Regions from separate parts of the Robertmurraya beringensis genome, predicted to be linked through region 1. Evidence: riboswitches for the same ligand, from Rfam matches in the RefSeq annotation. Region 1 holds a riboswitch; each other region holds the start of a gene.
What was found. Region 1 has a riboswitch for S-adenosylmethionine ahead of ACFFHF_RS24110 (methionine ABC transporter ATP-binding protein). Riboswitches for the same ligand answer to the same signal wherever they lie in the genome.

Region 1 (4,498 bases):
ATTGGTAATCAGCGGTTGCTCTGCTGCTTCTCCAACAAAGCCTAATTGAACAACCGTACCGTGCGGGTAAAGTTCTAATAAATGTTCAATCGTTTCCTTCGTTTCTTCAGGCTCTGTTACCTGCTGAACAAATCGTTTCGTAATTTCTTCCTTAGGGTTCTTAAATACATCAAGAACAGGACCGAGTTCAACGACCTTTCCACCTTCCATCACAGCTACACGATGACAAATCTTTCGGATTACGTGCATTTCATGTGTGATAAGGACAATGGTTAATCCTAAACGCTTATTAATATCAACTAATAGCTCTAGAATCGAATCGGTTGTTTGCGGATCAAGTGCAGATGTTGCCTCATCACAAAGAAGAACCTTTGGATTATTAGCAAGTGCTCTTGCAATTCCTACTCTTTGTTTTTGCCCTCCACTCAATTGAGATGGGTAAGCGTCTTCTCTTCCTTCTAATCCAACTAAACGAATAAGCTCGTCCACTCTTTTCATTCTTTGAGCTTTAGGAACTCCTGCAATTTCAAGTGGAAATGCAATATTTTCTCTAACGGTACGAGACCATAACAGATTAAAATGTTGGAAAATCATGCTTATTTCCTGTCTAGCTTTTCGAAGGCTACTACCTTTAATTTTCGATACTTCATTATTTGCTACGATAACGGATCCCACAGTAGGAATTTCTAACCCGTTGAGCATACGAATAAGCGTACTTTTTCCTGCTCCACTATAACCGATTACCCCGAAGATCTCTCCTTCAGTAATTTCTAGGTTTACATTATCTACAGCCGTTACTTTTCCTTGTCTTGAAGAATAAATCTTTTTCACATCTTTTATCGAGATCAAAGGTTTCTCCTCCTTCCATTTCCGATTATTCTGATAAAACTACATGGTATCATGCATCAAGAAAGCTCCATTACAACTTAGGTTCCATCATCCGTACCATTCCTATTCGAATGAGAGCTTTTTAGATGAACAAAAAAAACCTTCCTGCATGAGCAGAAAGGCAGAAACAGTTACCTTTCTCTCATCTATCAAAGCAATACGCTTTGTGTGAATTGGCACCATTTCAATAATTTGACGGTTGCCGGGCTTCATAGGGCACATCCCTCCACCTCTCTCGATAAGAGCTTATCAATCTATATGAAATTTATTTTGTAGTCTTAATCACGAGTGCTATCGTATCATGGAAAAATTGGAGTGTCAACGATAAAATTCGACAAAAATCTTATTGATTACACATTGCTTGTAAGTGAGGTTTTCCCTGTTGCCAATGTAATCGCTTGCTCTAAGTCTTCAACTAAATCCTCCACATTTTCAATTCCGATCGATAGACGAATTAAATCCTCTGGAACTCCTGCCGCTTTTAACCCCTCTGTGTCTAGCTGTTGATGAGTAGTGCTTGCAGGATGAATGACTAAGCTTTTTGCATCGCCAACATTAGCAACATGAGCCCAAAGCTTTAGACTATTTATAAACGTTGCTCCTGACACACGGCCTCCATCAATTCCAAAGACAACGATAGAACCTGCTCCTTTAGGTAAGTATTTCTTTGCAAGCTCAAAGTCTGGATGCTTTTGATTTCCTGGATACATCACCCAATTAACACCTGGATGCGCCTCTAAATACTCTACTACCTTTTCAGTATTTGCCACATGCTCCTTCATTCTCACATGCAAAGTTTCTAAACCAAGTGTGAATTGAAAGGCATTTTGAGGGCTTAATGCTGGACCTAAATCACGTAGCAATTGCACTCTAGCTTTTACAATATAAGCTGCAGCACCAATTGCCTCACTATATACAATATCATGATAACTTACATCAGGAGTTGTAAAACCAGGGAATTTAGACGAATTCCAATCAAACTTTCCGCCATCCACGATGATACCACCAAGAGTAGTCCCATTCCCTAATAACCACTTGGTTGCCGAATGAATGACAATATCTGCACCATGTTCGATTGGTCGGCATAAATAAGGAGTGGCAAAGGTATTATCGATTACAAGCGGAATACCTGCATCATGTGCAATCTTTGCAACCTTTTCGATATCCAAGATACGCAAACTTGGGTTTCCGATGGTCTCGGCAAATACCGCCTTTGTTTTATCTGTAATAGCTTGTTTAAAGTTCTCTGGATTAGTTGAATCCACAAACTTCACTTGAATCCCATATTTAGGGAGAGTTACTGCAAATAAATTATATGTACCACCATATAAATTAGAAGCCGCAACAATTTCATCTCCTGCTTCTGCCAAGTTGAGTATGGCCAGTGTAATTGCTGCCATTCCACTCGAAACGGCAAGCGCTCCGACTCCACCTTCTAATAGGGCCACTCTTTCTTCGAATACCGTAGTCGTTGGATTATGAATACGTGTATAAATATATCCAGGCTCAGCAAGTGCAAACAGATTAGCCGCATGCTCTGTGTCTTTAAATTGATAAGCATTATTTTGATAAATTGGTACCGCTCTAGCTCCTGTAACAGGATCTGGGCTTAATCCACCATGTACACCAAGCGTTTCTAACCGATACTTCTTCTGTTCTGACATTCCATTCCCTCCCATAAAACTTCAAATATTATTTACATACTTATATGGTTTTACTAGATAGAATAAGGTTTCTAAGTAAAGAGCTGTTCTAAAGGTTGCCTGTAAGGTAATTACATTTGATACGGTTGCTTGCCTTAGCTTGATCTCCCCACTGAGTAAGGAGATGATATGTTCCTTCTGTCCTTGGAGATATGCGTCAATATGATGATGATTTTCTTCGATTAACAGTTCAACGTTCCCTTTGTTTATATGGATAAAGAAGGTATCATCTTCGGATTGAATACAAATAACGACTGATGCCTTTCTTAAAAAAGGCAGTAAATGGCTTCGGCTATTCCATTCATTCACTGTTTTTTGTAAATGAAAAAGCAACGGTCTTCCCCCTCTCAACATCTAACTATATATATATTCCACTTGGAGAGAATCCTTACCTTTAATATTTCTTCGACAAATTTTCGAACATTTGTCAGGGGTACCTAACAAGCTTTATATCGAATGCTGTAATTAGAGTTCATTTCCCGAGAAATATGTCACTTTTTAAAATGAAGTTACTTTTGCTGTCGAAGGGATTCGGAAATCGACAAATAAAAAAAATCAGACAAAAAACGTCTGATTCCTATAAGGACTTTAAGCTTTCATATAAAAATGGTACCGATTGAAAAGCATAAATTTTCTTAACTAATTTGTTTTTCCTTATAACAAGTAAACAGGGAACAGACTCGATCGAATATTGCTCAGCTAATGCTGGCACAAAATTCAGATCAGCCTTTAACCAGTTATATTGTGGTAAAAGCTGTTCAACGACTGAGAGCATTTTTCCTGCTACCTGGCATGTACCACATAACGGTGTGTACAAGTAGAGAAAATTTGTTTCCTCCGCCGAGAAGAGTATTTCCCTGTTATTTTCAAGCAATTCTTGCATGTTGTTACTCCTTCTTACACTTTGTCTAAAAATTGCGTAAAGACATCGATGTTTGCCCCAAGCAGTACAGTAGCTAAATGATGTTCTGGTGCGGTAGCTACCTCCCTGTAGGTTCGATCGATGTATAAATGATCTGCTTCAGGAAACTCGCGTTTAAAAAGTCTTCGAAGCTTTTCTCCAGCTTCATCAGCATCAACAAGAATATAGACATCCTTTCCAAACAATTCATCAATGATTTCATCAAGCTTCGAAAGAGATATCGTTCCATTCGTACAAATAATGTCTACAGGCTCCTTAATAACCTTTTGCACCTTCTTTTTGTCTGACGTACCTTCTACAATAATTACTTTTTCAGGTCTCACTTCAGTCATATGCATCACCTGTGAACATGTTGTATTTTCTTTACTTTATTCATTATTCTCGAAAGAGGTGTACAATTCCTCTAACTATTTACGATTATAAAAAAATAAACAGCGGAAAGAAACCCGCTGTCCATGGATTAACACCATCCACCTTCATCACAATCTGTATATCTTGGTTCGTCACGAGATGGAGTGGATACCAGCTGAAAAATCTTCTCTCCAGCACTTTCAAAATGATGTTCAAGCTGAATATCACTTCCACTCGGTAAAGGGACCTTTCCGATTTGTTCATTTTCTAGATAAAGCACGATTTCACCATTTTGAAGCTTTCCGACAACACGGTCTGTAATATCTAATTTTCCTTGCTGCAAAGTCATGTTGTTAGCCATCCCTTTCTTTTCTGTTATACGTGTAGCATGCCCATGTTTGCTAGAAAAAAAAGAGACAATAAAGGCTGTTTTCGTAAAGGTTGTTTTGGAAAAATCCCAGAAGCCGGATTTTCCCCCGCATAACGCTGGGTTTATTGGTCTTTTTGGAAAGTAGCTCTTTTCTAAGGATGATAAAATCCTGACTGGCTGTTGAAACATATAGTTTATTTCCGAAAAAGTGTTATATAGCAACAATGTTTTAGAAAAGAGCCACAATAAAAGACACCTAGAAAG
Region 2 (4,498 bases), on a different contig from region 1:
CAATTTTGATGGGGTTCTACTACGCGATTCGGGGTTCTCATGAAATTGCCACCCACTCATTTTTATGGTTCAACTTAGGTGAGTCGGATATTTGGATTACTGCAATTGCTGGTATTGTATACTATCTACAATTCAAAGTGTCTATGTCTAACATAAGTGGAGATCAACAAAAACAAATGAAGTTCATGGGTCTCCTTTCTCCAATTATGATTGTCATGTTCTCACTTAATGCACCTGCTGCTTTACCGCTCTATTGGGCAGTTGGGGGGACTTTCCTTATTATTCAAACACTAATAGGAAAAAAATTATATCAAACACCTGCACCATCACTTACAGCTAACACAGAAAAAGCATAGCTAAAAGGTCTGCTCTAATTAGAGCAGACCTTTTTTATGCGAGCATAAATCCAATTGAAGCTAGGACCATCCCTAAACCGTAGCTCAATATCAAATATACGACGAATGCTTTATGTTCTTTTGATTGCCAAAGCTGTACCAGTTCAAGTTTGAATGTAGAAAATGTAGTAAAAGCACCCATAAATCCAACCCCTAAAAAGGAGTATACGTCTCCTCTTATCCCTTTACCTACCAACAAACCTAAAAGTAATGAACCTATTGCATTTATAAACAGCGTGCCGATAGGTATGGAAACGTTTATGTACTTTTTCGCAAGTAAACCAATTATATATCTAGCATTTGCTCCTATAAACCCACCTACAGCAATTAGAATGTAATTCATTGAACAACCACCCTTCTCTGCCCGACTCGGAAGCCGCCGAATGCACAGACCAGGCCACCTATCATACTAATAAATACATAACATATGGCTAGTAGATATTGTCCCTCCTGTAAAAGCGAGCTAAGCTCTACACTTAAGGTAGAGAAAGTCGTAAAAGAACCAATTAACCCCGTCCCAATAGCAGCTGCTAAATCTTCAGGGAGTTTCTTTGATAGCAGCAGTCTTGAAGTAAACCAGCCAAGTGCAAATGCTCCTAACAAATTGGCAAGCAGTGTTCCTAAAAATGGTAACCAGCCGCCATTGATGGCTAGCATATTGTAGTAAATACTATATCTCAACACACTTCCAATGGAGCCACCAAGCCCTATGAATAATAACCTCATAACATCCACCCTATTATTTAAAAAATGACAAATAAAAGAAAATACTGTTAGCTACCATGCTAACAGTATTATGTAGTCCGATGTTAAGCTTCTTTGAAATAATCTTTGTAATAGCCGCCAACTTTCCCACTATTATCTATTATAAAGTAAAATTCTTCTGTTTCATTTTTTACTTCGTACACGTTTCCTGTTGTTAATTTATTGTCGACGATATATTTTTCAGCTTTTGTGTGAACACAAGTTACCTTTTTTATTGTTTCTGACTCAGACCATTTTAGATGAATCACTACAGTCACTCCTTTTACATTATCTATCTTATTATAGAAAGTAAGTAACTACTTAGCAACTTTTTCTAAAAACTGCTTCCTAAAAGATCTAATTCGAAAATTCCTTTTTGTCACTTTTCGGACTTGGTTTTCTTCAAAGGTGAAAAATTCGCCTGTTATTATATTTTTTAAAGTGATATAACTGATTTCACATATGGTATCTAACCTAATAAACTCTAAATAGTTGTATTGTCGATTATTATACACCAGCTCATAATAGCCATTGTCTCTATTTCCACTCATGTTCTGACCCACTTTCTTAAGTTGGTGATAGTAAGTGTTTACCACAATGGATACTCGTATTAAACCGATGTACAATAAAAAATTAACTATGGCTCGACTTTTTTAGACGATCAAGTTCCGTTAGTAAATATTGATAATAACTATCACTCAATCTTCCTTTTGCCCCTCTAAGAATTTCAGTAGAATAATGGTCTGGTGGTGACAATTCGGGCATTTTGTTATAAACATGGAATGTCAAAACATCCTTTAACGTTTCCCCATCGATGTCCACATCCACAAAGGTAGGGCGATACCATCCTCCATAAAACCCCTCTCTCACAAATAAATAATCAACCCCTTCATATGGAGTTAAGTAAACTAATCCCTCGGTTTCACCACCATCTTCCACAATATCTGCTCTTCCTCCATCACTTACTCTGAAAAGGTATTTCATAGAGTATCCCTTTAAAACGGCAGCACCGACGAGGTTTTTAAAACAGTGATCCACGCCCGCCTTTCGGAATCGCTCATCATCCATACATGATCCATACGCAAAGTAGTATACTTGTTCAGGAGGATTTTCCATGAATCTATGTAATTTCCAATCTCCATGTGTGATTTTTTCGTTCTTGCTGGATTCATCCACATTCACATACACAAGCGCACCTTTAGTGCCTTTATCCGTATGAACAGTAACATTTGTTCTGTCATACAAATTAGACTCTCTCCCCTCTTCAAAATCCTCCAATGCGTCAAGGAGAGGTAAAAGATTTTTACTAACTTCATATAACTCACCATGCACCTTACCGGAATTATTTAGTTCTAGAGTAGGATAACCGTTACCTGTATCAAAAAGCTCACCATTAACCCATGCCTGTTCAGCTATGCACGTAGCTTCCCTGATTAATCCGTGATTCGTTTCATGTTTGCGTAAAGTTCCATAAACAAAAAGTGTGATCGTATCCATCCTTCTCCCCCATCATACAAACTATTTACCATATTTTATCATGAAAAAAATCATTACGTGAAAATCCTGTAACAGAATATTAATAATTTTATGGCAAAAAATATGGAGTTTTGGGTTTTCAAATGGATTGAAACCCGATACAATTATAAAAAGCTAGAAAATTCAGTCCATTTTAAGGAGGCTTTTAAATGAAGATTATGAGTAATGAAATGTTAGTTGTCTCGTATCGGAATGCATTGAAGTCAGGTGAAAATAAAGAATGGGCGAAGTTTTTGAAGAAGGAAATTGAGAAAAGAAACTTAAAACCGACAATTAAATCGTAGGACACAACCACCGGCTTCTATAAGCTGGTGGTTTTATGTATTGTACAAAATAAAGAAGACGGGGTTTCCCCGTCTATAACTGATTGATCATATTTAAGTACAGTTGTTGCGGGGGTTGACTGGAGAGTCGTTTCTCCTTTTGAGCTGATTCATTTATTTCTCTCATTTCAAGAGGAAAATCCACGTGACCACCTACAAAATAACCTTGAAGACTCTCACCTAAAATAAATAATTCAATTCCATCTTCGGTAACAAAAAAGGTGTCTTCATTCAACATATACCGATGATGACATCTGCTTTTCGTTTGCATGAATTTCCCTCCACTTTTTGTTCTCAAACCCATTATATATTAAATGTTCTGAATATTCATATAGTAAATTTTAGGAAATTGCGAAGAATATTGTCGTAAATTTGTAAAAAAGATTGACACTTAGCAATTTACTGTAGTAAAGTTAGAAAAAATTAAATGTTTTGATTTCTTATCAAGAGAGGTCGAGGGTCTGGCCCTATGAAGCCTCAGCAACCATCAATTTTTTGAAAAGGTGCTAATTCCAGCAAGTATTTTACTTGGAAGATAAGAAGAATGGCTCATGTTGATAACAAAGTCTTCTTCTTAGAGAGAAGACTTTTTTTTATTATTAGGATGTTGGGAGAGACTAGAATGTACAAAAATGAAACTAAGGTAGCGCAGATCGGGAACAGAAGTGAAACTCAAACGGGAACAGTAAATCCACCTGTTTACTTTTCGACAGCTTATCGACACGAAGGAATTGGCCAATCAACAGGCTTTGATTATATTCGCACAGGCAATCCAACAAGAAAACTTGTAGAGGCGGCAATTGCTGATTTAGAAGGCGGTGATCAAGGATTTGCCTGTAGTTCTGGAATGGCTGCTATCACTACGATTCTTGCAATCTTTGAATCTGGTGATGAATGGATCGTATCAAGGGACTTATACGGTGGAACCTATCGAATCTTAGAACAAGGCTTTAAAAAATGGGGACTTACGAGTACGTATGTACAAACTCATGACGTAAGCATTATCGAACAAGCCATTACTGAGAAAACAAAAGCTATCTTCATTGAAACACCAACCAATCCATTGATGGAAGAAACGGATATTCAAGCGGTTGCTGAGCTAGCGAAAAAATATAATATTTTATTAATTGTCGACAATACATTTTATACTCCATTACTTCAAAGACCGATCGAGCTTGGAGCTGACATTGTCATTCATAGCGCTACCAAATACTTAGGTGGGCATAATGATGTGCTAGCTGGCTTGATCGTTGGAAAAGGAAAAGAAGTTTGTGAACAGCTTGGATTCCACCACAACTCTATTGGAGCAGTTTTAAGTCCGTTTGACTCTTGGCTCCTTATTCGTGGGATGAAGACTTTAGCGCTTAGAATGAAACAGCATGAAACAAATGCAAGAGAGCTTGCAAGCTTTTTAAAGACTCATGAAAACGTGGTAGATGTTCTTTACCCTGGCCGTGGCGGAATGCTTTCCTTCCGAATTAAAAAAGAAGAGTGGGTTAA
Region 3 (4,498 bases), on a different contig from region 1:
CAATTGCAAAGAAAATAAAAATCAACCAAGATTTAGCTGACAAGCTTTATACCACAGGTAATTACGATGCCATGTATTTTGCAGGCATTATTGCTGACCCAAAAGCTATGACTGAAGCAGATTATGAACGCTGGATAGATGGTGCGTATTTTTATATGCTGTCCGATTATGTGGTCGCAGTCACTTTATCAGAGTCAGATATTGCACAAGACGTTGCAGATAAATGGATTGCAAGCGGTGACGAATTGAAAATGTCGGCTGGATGGAGTTGCTATTGCTGGCTTTTAGGGAATCGAAAGGATAAAGAATTTTCCGAAAGCAAGATTTCCAATATGCTGGATATGGTGAAAAATTCGATTCATGATTCGCCGGAACGAACCAAATCTGCTATGAATAATTTCGTATACACGGTGGCGATTTCCTATTTGCCGCAACATGAAAAGGCAGTCGAGGTCTCAAAGGAAATAGGAATCGTAGAAGTCAAACGAGACAATAAAAAAAGCAGTTTCTTAAACGCTTATGAAAGTATTCAAAAAGAAATGGATAGAGGGAAGCTTGGTTTCAAACGTAAATATGTACGATGTTAAAAAATAGTTTTGTATCGGGATGCTGATCTAGAAATTACGTGGGAATAATATTTCTATTAAAAATATTTAGAAAATACTATTGACAATTTGTTAATAGAATATTAAATTAAGTTTTATACTTTATTAAAGTAAATGAATAAAATACGTTCTCTTATCAAGAGTGGCAGAGGGACTGGCCCGATGACGCCCAGCAACCGTTCCGAATGGAATTGGTGCTAAATCCTGCAAAACAAGATTTTGTTTTGAGAGATAAGAGAGGAGTAGTCCTTATTTTGTGATGAAACCTCTCTTTTCTGGAGAGGTTTTTTATATTTTATAAAAACTCTCCTAAGAGCAACGTTGGTAAGAAGACATAAAAAACAAAAAGGGGAGAAAGAATCATGAAGAGGAACTTTTTAAAGAGTGCATTTGTATCAGCTATCGCTGCAACACTTTTGCTTACAGGCTGTGCAACAGGGGGAGAAACAAAGGAAGCAACAGGATCGAACACACCGATTGAAGGTGTACCTGAGCGCTTTGCAAATGGAGACCAACCAAAAATCAAAGTTATTCGTAAAATTGGTGGGGACGATCACACAGCTCAGTTCTTAGCAGGTGCAAAGCAAGAAGGGGAAGCATTAGGATTCCAAGTGGATGTATTTACGGCAAATGGAGATACAGCGAAATTTCATGATGCGATTAATCAAGCGTTAAATCAAGATTATGATGGATTTGTTATTTCTCACGGTGATGATGATGCTACCGTTAATGACATACAGAAAATTGTTGATGCTGGAAAAAGCGTAGTGGCATTTGACTCGAATGCAAATTTAACAAGTGTTGACGGTGTTACTCTTGTGTCACAAGATGATGAAGCACTAGCTACTCTATCATTGGATCAATTAGTAAAAGAAACAAAAGGGGAAGCCAATATTGCATACCTATGGGTGGACGGATTCCCACCAATGGTTAGACGAAATAAAGTGTATGAAGAGGTTCTAGCAAATAATCCTGGCATTAAAGAAGTGGAGCGCTTTGGCGTAGCAGCAGCTGATACTAGTGTTCAAACCCAAAATGCGGTTGCTGCAATGTTGAATAAATACCCTAAGGGTGAACTTGATGCGATTTTTGCCACTTGGGATGCTTTTGCCATCGGTGCGGCTCGCGCGTTAAAAGAAGCTGGCAGAGAAGAAGTTAAAATCTATGGAATCGATGTTTCAAATGCTGATTTGCAGGAAATCCAAAGAGAAGGCAGCGCTTGGAGATATACGGCAGCTGTTGATCCTAAGTTGATTGGTTCAGTAAATATGAGAATACTAGCAAAGAAATTAGCAGGCGAGGAAACACCACAAACGTATGATTTGGAAGCTTCACTTATCTCTCAAGAAGACCTTCAAAAGTCAAAAGATCCTGTTAATATGGTCAATTTAAGTGAAATCATTGAAGGATGGGGTCAATCAACAGAATTTGAAGAAGACTGGATGAAGACGCTAAAGGAACACTATAAGAAGTAAGGGACTTATTGATAGGCACTCTTTTTCACTAGATAAAGAGAGTGTTTCTTTGAAGAAAGTATAAAATATTGAACTTTGAACAGTGTCTAGCTCCAGCGCCCAGCGACTAGTGTACTTCGCTCTCCTCCCTACGATAAGTCAACATCGGATCGCTAACGCTCTCCGTGTTTCCTTTATCTCAGTCAGAGCGCTCCAGTCCATACGTCGCTTAACGGGCGCTTGCGCTTTTCTTTGAAAGGACGGTGACATCATGACCACTTTAGAGATGAAAAATGTGTCAATTGAATTTCCGGGTGTAAAAGCATTAAATAGGGTGGATTTTTCAGTTAAAAGCGGGAAAACTCATGCCTTAATTGGAGCCAATGGTGCTGGGAAGTCAACCTTGATGAAGGTTCTTTCAGGGGCATATGATCACTATACTGGTGAAATCACATTGGATGGACAATCTATGACCATTCGTTCGCCCAAAAGTGCCATGGACGCAGGAATTCAAATTGTATATCAGGAAGTGGATACAGCTCTGATTCCCTATTTAACGGTTGCGGAAAATATCATGTTAATGGACACGGTACACAACATGGGAAAGAAGCAATGGGTTAATTGGAAAAGCTTGCATTCTAGAGCGGCCACCATCCTATCAGAAATGAATTTGTCTCTTCCAACTAAAAAACTAGTAAGTGAATTAACATTAGCAGAAAAACAAATGGTCTTAATCGCCAGAGCGGTGTCAAAAGAATGTAGATTCCTCATCTTAGATGAGCCGACAGCACCTCTTAGTCATACGGAGACAAATGAGTTATTTCGTATCGTACAAGAATTAAAGAACCGTGATGTTGGAGTTATTTTCATCTCACATCGACTTCCAGAGATTTTTGAGATTTGTGATGATATTACGATTATGAGAAATGGGGAAGTAGTTGAGAGACAGAGGATTTCGGATACTAACCAAAACAAAGTAGTGGAGCATATGCTTGGTCAAAAACTCGGTGACCAGTTTCCTGATAAATTCATGACCATTGGAGACACATTCCTTGAGGTAAAAGGACTTACAGATAAAGATAAGATTAAAGATTTTAGCATGAACGTCAAAGCAGGGGAGATTGTGGGAATTGCTGGACTTGTAGGTGCCGGTAAGACCGAGTTCTGTAAAGCTTTGTTCGGGGTTGAAGGCAAATTAGTGGCAGGAGAAGTCAAGGTTAACGGAAAAAGAGTTAATGTTAAAAACCCGTATGAAGCGGTTAAGAATGGACTGGCCTTGGTCCCTGAAGAGCGCCGAAAAGAAGGGATTCTTGTAAATGCGTCGGTTGAATCAAATTTAACTGTAGTGAATTTAAGGCATTTTTCAAAAGATTTTAGTTTCCTGGATAGGAAAAAAGAAAAGTTAGTTGCAAAGGCACTGATCAATCGTCTTGGAATAAAGACACCTTCTGAAGAAACAAAAGTTCAAAATCTTTCTGGCGGTAATCAACAGAAGATTGCCATTGGCAAGTGGCTCGTAGCCGATGCTGATGTCTATATTTTTGATGAGCCGACCAAAGGTGTAGATGTTGGAGCAAAAAAGGACATTTTTAATCTTATTGTCGAGCTGGCAAGCCGCGGAAAAGCTATTATTTATGCATCATCTGAACTATCAGAGATTATGGGAATTACGAATCGGGTCTATGTCCTTTATGATGGAAGATCAGTGAAGGAACTAGAAACAAAATCAACTAATGAAGAAGAACTATTATTCTATTCAACAGGGGGCAGGTAAGATGGAGGCAAACATAACAGCAAAGAAACAGACCCCGGCAAAAACGTCATTTGATCTATTCCAATTTTTTTATAAATATGGAACGATTATTACGATCATTGCACTAGTGATCATATTTTCATTGGCCAATCCCGCATTTATACAAGGAAATAATATTGTAAATATCCTGCGTTCCATTTCAATTGTAACTATCATTGCAATCGGGATTACCATCAGTTTAACGGTTGATGGCTTTGATCTTTCCGTTGGATCGGTGGCCTCCTTATCAAATGCAATCGTGATTTCTATGTTCGTTTGGTTTTCGCAAAATACCTTTGTAGCTATTATTTCGGCAATTGCCGCAGCATTAATTGTAGGGATATTGAATTCTATTATGATTGTAAAAATGCGGATTCCTGATATGTTAATGACGCTTGCAACCATGTTCGTTATTCAAGGAACGGCATTGACCTATACAAAGGGAGCGACTGTTTCACAAAACATGGTGTTGCCTGATGGAACGATGGCAGAAGGCCTTATTAGTCCGTTTTTTTCGAAAATCGGCCAGGTGCCATGGATTATTGTCATTATGGTTGTTGTCGTTGTTGTGGTTCATATCTTTTTAACGTATACGAAACATGGAAGATACATGTATGTGATCGGGGGAAATAAAGAAGCAGCAAGAC
Region 4 (4,498 bases), on a different contig from region 1:
TCTCCAATGGTTCAATCGAGGGAGAGGCCACTCAGCAACAACAACGATAGTTTCCGCTCCTTCTGTCGTATGAGCACGAATCCATTCAGGAAAGCGAATATCATAGCATATGAATCCTGCAAATAAATTCTTGTCTAGAGCAAACATCCCGTTTGTACTGCCTGATTGAAGATGTTCATGCTCATTCATTAGCTTAAAAAGATGCGCTTTACTGTATGTGGAAACAAGTTCTCCTTCGTTACTAATAACCAGCATGGTGTTGTATACACCGTTATTTTCTTGAGAAGCAACAGATCCTCCAACTATGTGCACATGATGTTTTTTAGCTAATTTCTGCAAAAATTCAATGCTCTTTTTTGCTTCTAAGTCAGCAAGAACATCGAGGCGAGTTAAATCATAGCCTGTGGTCCATAGCTCTGGAAGAATGACTAAATCAGGTTTTTCAGCCATTGCTGACTCTATTAATCTTTCCGCTTTTTGAAAGTTTTCTTCTACATTCCCAAAGCTTATATCCATCTGAATACATGAAACTCTCATAAGAAACCACCTTTTCTAAAAAATATTAGTAAAAATACTTTACAAGTTGTCATTTACGATATACATTTGTGACTAGTTTTTCAATATAAAAATTGCCAATTACCCGAATATTTAAAGTAGGTGGAAAAAAGATGATATATCCTCAATCAAAATTATTAAAAAGCTTACCTAAACAATTCTTTGCTTCACTTGTTGCTAAAGTAAATAAGCAAATCAGTGATGGCCATGATGTGATAAACCTGGGACAGGGAAACCCTGATCAACCGACAGCAACACATATCGTAAAAGCCCTGCAAGTGGCAGCAGAGAATCCGAATAATCACAAATACTCTCCTTTTCAAGGCTTTGCATCATTAAAAGAAGCTGCTGCGACCTTTTATAAAAGAGAATATAACGTAGATATCAATCCTGAGAAAGAAGTTGCCATTCTTTTCGGAGGAAAAGCTGGGCTTGTTGAAATCCCACAATGTTTATTAAACCCAGGTGAACATGTTCTCGTCCCGGATCCGGGCTATCCAGACTATTGGTCAGGGGTAGCACTTGCACAAGCAGAAATGATTACAATGCCATTGAAAGAGGAAAATCATTTTCTTCCCGATTATACGGCTCTTTCAGATAGCGATCTTGAAAAAGCGAAGCTTATGTTCTTAAATTATCCGAATAACCCGACAGGCGCAATAGCAAACGCTGAATTTTTTGAAGATACGGTTGCACTAGCTAAAGAACATGAGATTTGTGTTGTACATGATTTTGCATACGGAGCGATAGGCTTTAATGGTCATAAACCGATTAGTTTTCTTGAAACAGAAGGTGCAAAAGACGTGGGAATTGAAATATATACTTTATCGAAGACGTATAACATGGCTGGTTGGAGAGTAGGCTTTGCCGTTGGCAATGAGAGTGTCATTTCAGCTCTTAATTTGTTGCAAGACCATTTATATGTAAGTCTTTTTGGAGCTGTCCAAGAGGCGGCAGTGGCAGCATTAACAGATTCTCAAAGTTGTGTACGTGAGTTAAATGCATTGTACGAATCTAGAAGAAACGTGTTTATCGGAGGACTTCAAGAATTAGGTTGGAATGTCGAAGCACCGGAGGGTTCATTTTTTGCATGGCTGAAGGTTCCTAATGGTTATACATCTGAGCAATTTTCAGATTTATTACTAGAAAAAGCACATATTGCAGTTGCCCCTGGAATTGGATTTGGAAACTGGGGAGAGGGTTATGTTCGGGTGGGGTTACTAACTTCGGAAGCTCGTTTGCAAGAAGCGGTTGAAAGAATTTCAAAGCTCCAAATTTTTAGTTAATGTATTGACAGTTGAATTAAATTCTGGAATAATCAAAATCAATTGAAAGTATAAACAATAATACCATAATGAAAACATTCGTTTTCTTATCAAGAGCAGGTGGAGGGACGAGCCCGACGAAGCCCGGCAACCGACTTACAGTTTTGTAAGCACGGTGCTAATTCTTGCAGCAAAGGCTGATAGATAAGGAGATGTTAGTTTACGATACTAACCTCTTCTGATGACCAGAAGAGGTTTTTTATGTATACCCGTGTCGGAGAGAAAGGACGAAAGCAAATGAGTGAGATCATCGCAACGTACTTAGTACATGACGCCAAACACAACCCAGAAAAAAAAGCAGAGGAAATTGCGCTTGGTTTAACGGTTGGTTCATGGACTCAATTACAAAAGCTTGAGCAAGAGCAATTGAAAAAATATAAAGGTAGAGTTATTTCCGCAGAAAAATTACACATAGATGAACATACAAATGAAACGGTAGCGGTGTTAAAAATCGCTTATCCTTCAAATAACTTTTCGCTAGATCTTCCAGCTATTTTAACAACAGTGTTTGGAAAGCTTTCACTTGACGGGAAGATTAAGCTATTAGATCTTGATTTTTCAGAAGAGTTAAAAACAGCTTTTCCAGGTCCTAAGTTTGGTATCAATGGCCTAAGAGACAAGCTGGGTGTATATGATCGTCCGTTATTAATGAGTATTTTTAAAGGAATTCTTGGTAGAGATCTTCCATTCCTCATCAGCCAATTGCGCGAACAGGCATTGGGTGGAGTCGATTTTGTAAAAGATGATGAAATATTGTTTGAAAACCCATTAACTCCATTTGAACAAAGAATTACTGGAGGAAGAGAAGTTCTACAACAGGTCTATGAAGAAACTGGACATCGTACTTTGTATGCTGTGAACTTGACAGGACGTACGTCTCAATTAATTGACAAAGCTAAAAAAGCAAAAGAACTTGGTGCGGACTTACTATTGTTTAATGTGTTTGCGTATGGACTTGATGTTCTTCAGGAATTACGCGAAGAAGAGAATGTCGATCTTCCGATTATGGCACATCCAGCTGTGAGTGGAGCGCTCACTTCATCTGATGTGTACGGAATTTCTCATTCCCTACTACTTGGGAAATTGTTGCGTTACGCTGGAGCTGACTTGTCTTTATTCCCGTCTCCATACGGTTCTGTGGCTTTGGAAAAGAATGCAGCATTATCAATTGCTAAAGCGTTAACAGATCAGTCAGAATCTATGAATAAGAGTTTCCCAGTGCCTTCAGCTGGTATTCATCCTGGACTTGTTCCACTTTTACTACAAGATTTTGGCTTAGATAGTGTCATTAATGCTGGTGGTGGTGTACATGGTCATCCAGCTGGTGCGAAAGGTGGAGGTCTAGCTTTCCGCCAAGCTATTGATTTAAGTCAAAAAGGTCTGCCATTGAGAGAAAATTCACAGCAATATCCTGAACTTGCAAAAGCGATTGAACTGTGGGGAGTTACTGAGGTGGCAAAACCATCATGAGCAAGAAGATAGCTGTATTTTGTGATTTCGATGGCACAATCACCGAGAAGGATAACATTATTGCCATTATGAAAAGATTTGCTCCACCTGAATGGGAAGCACTAAAAGACGACATTTTGTCAGAGCGTATTTCCATTCGGGAAGGAGTTGGTAAGCTATTCTCGTTGCTTCCTTCATCTAAAAAGGAAGAAATCATTACGTATGCAATTGAAAATGTGAAAATACGTGAAGGATTTGCTGATTTTGTGAAGTTTTTGAAGGAGAAGAATATTCCTTTGTATGTTGTTAGTGGAGGTATTGATTTCTTCGTTTATCCTATTCTACAAGCTTATGGTCCTTTTTCAGGAGTCTATTGTAATGCTTCCGATTTTAGTGGAGAGTATATCAATATTCTTTGGCCAAATGCATGTGATGAGCATTGTCAGAACGATTGTGGCTGCTGTAAACCTAGTATTATTCGTGGACTTAAAGAAGATTTCTACAAAGTCGTTATCGGTGATTCAGTAACCGATTTGCAAGCAGCTAAGCAAGCTGATCTAGTGATTGCAAGAGAACTGCTATTAGAAAAATCGATAGAGTATGGATTGAATCATAGAGAGTTTGTTGATTTCTATGATGTGATCAAGCATATGTCGCAAGTAGAGGAGTTGATTGGATGAGTCAGTTAACTGAACGTTGGGAAGAGCTTGCTGATGTGAAGGATGAACTTGCTGTTCGAGATTGGTTTATGGGAACGAGCGGGAATTTAGCCATAAAGGTTAGCGACAATCCTTTACAATTCTTAGTAACAGCAAGTGGCAAGGATAAGAGGAAGCGAACGTCAGAGGATTTTCTGCTCGTCGATGAGAATGGAAAACCAGTAAATGAGACGCATTTGAAGCCATCTGCTGAAACCTTATTACATGTGGAAATCTATAATAAAACAGCTGCTGGGTGTAGTTTACACGTTCATACAATTGATAATAATATCATATCTGAATTATATGGCGATCAAGGAGAAATCACTTTTACTGGCCAGGAGCTTATTAAAGCATTTGATTTATGGGAAGAAGATGCCGTACTTCGAGTTCCTATTATCAGTAATCCAGCTCATATTCCGACACTAGCACAGGAGTTTAGTGAACATGTAAAAGAGGACAAAGGCGTTG

Region 2: another riboswitch for S-adenosylmethionine. It lies ahead of ACFFHF_RS20100 (methionine biosynthesis PLP-dependent protein); the one in region 1 lies ahead of ACFFHF_RS24110 (methionine ABC transporter ATP-binding protein).
Region 3: another riboswitch for S-adenosylmethionine. It lies ahead of ACFFHF_RS06230 (sugar ABC transporter substrate-binding protein); the one in region 1 lies ahead of ACFFHF_RS24110 (methionine ABC transporter ATP-binding protein).
Region 4: another riboswitch for S-adenosylmethionine. It lies ahead of ACFFHF_RS18910 (2,3-diketo-5-methylthiopentyl-1-phosphate enolase); the one in region 1 lies ahead of ACFFHF_RS24110 (methionine ABC transporter ATP-binding protein).

What each region holds. Positions count from the first base shown of each region.
Region 1 covers NZ_JBHLUU010000128.1:62,736-67,233, reverse strand. Annotated here, with positions in the region: gene ACFFHF_RS24110 (methionine ABC transporter ATP-binding protein) at 1-849, opposite strand, end outside; SAM riboswitch class I at 1,028-1,133, opposite strand; gene ACFFHF_RS24105 (O-acetylhomoserine aminocarboxypropyltransferase/cysteine synthase family protein) at 1,239-2,552, opposite strand; gene ACFFHF_RS24100 (hypothetical protein) at 2,574-2,924, opposite strand; gene ACFFHF_RS24095 (thioredoxin family protein) at 3,169-3,474, opposite strand; gene ACFFHF_RS24090 (toprim domain-containing protein) at 3,489-3,845, opposite strand; gene ACFFHF_RS24085 (YusG family protein) at 3,974-4,213, opposite strand.
Region 2 covers NZ_JBHLUU010000122.1:38,960-43,457, reverse strand. Annotated here, with positions in the region: gene yidC (membrane protein insertase YidC) at 1-356, shown strand, start outside; gene crcB (fluoride efflux transporter CrcB) at 391-738, opposite strand; gene crcB (fluoride efflux transporter CrcB) at 735-1,121, opposite strand; gene ACFFHF_RS20120 (DUF6501 family protein) at 1,205-1,408, opposite strand; gene ACFFHF_RS20115 (gamma-glutamylcyclotransferase) at 1,773-2,636, opposite strand; gene sda (sporulation histidine kinase inhibitor Sda) at 2,825-2,959, shown strand; gene ACFFHF_RS20105 (hypothetical protein) at 3,033-3,269, opposite strand; SAM riboswitch class I at 3,436-3,540, shown strand; gene ACFFHF_RS20100 (methionine biosynthesis PLP-dependent protein) at 3,621-4,498, shown strand, end outside.
Region 3 covers NZ_JBHLUU010000017.1:44,218-48,715, reverse strand. Annotated here, with positions in the region: gene ACFFHF_RS06235 (DNA alkylation repair protein) at 1-587, shown strand, start outside; SAM riboswitch class I at 736-843, shown strand; gene ACFFHF_RS06230 (sugar ABC transporter substrate-binding protein) at 968-2,080, shown strand; gene ACFFHF_RS06225 (sugar ABC transporter ATP-binding protein) at 2,331-3,833, shown strand; gene ACFFHF_RS06220 (ABC transporter permease) at 3,835-4,498, shown strand, end outside.
Region 4 covers NZ_JBHLUU010000119.1:27,010-31,507, reverse strand. Annotated here, with positions in the region: gene ACFFHF_RS18920 (carbon-nitrogen family hydrolase) at 1-537, opposite strand, end outside; gene ACFFHF_RS18915 (pyridoxal phosphate-dependent aminotransferase) at 669-1,841, shown strand; SAM riboswitch class I at 1,925-2,031, shown strand; gene ACFFHF_RS18910 (2,3-diketo-5-methylthiopentyl-1-phosphate enolase) at 2,118-3,350, shown strand; gene ACFFHF_RS18905 (2-hydroxy-3-keto-5-methylthiopentenyl-1-phosphate phosphatase) at 3,347-4,009, shown strand; gene ACFFHF_RS18900 (methylthioribulose 1-phosphate dehydratase) at 4,006-4,498, shown strand, end outside.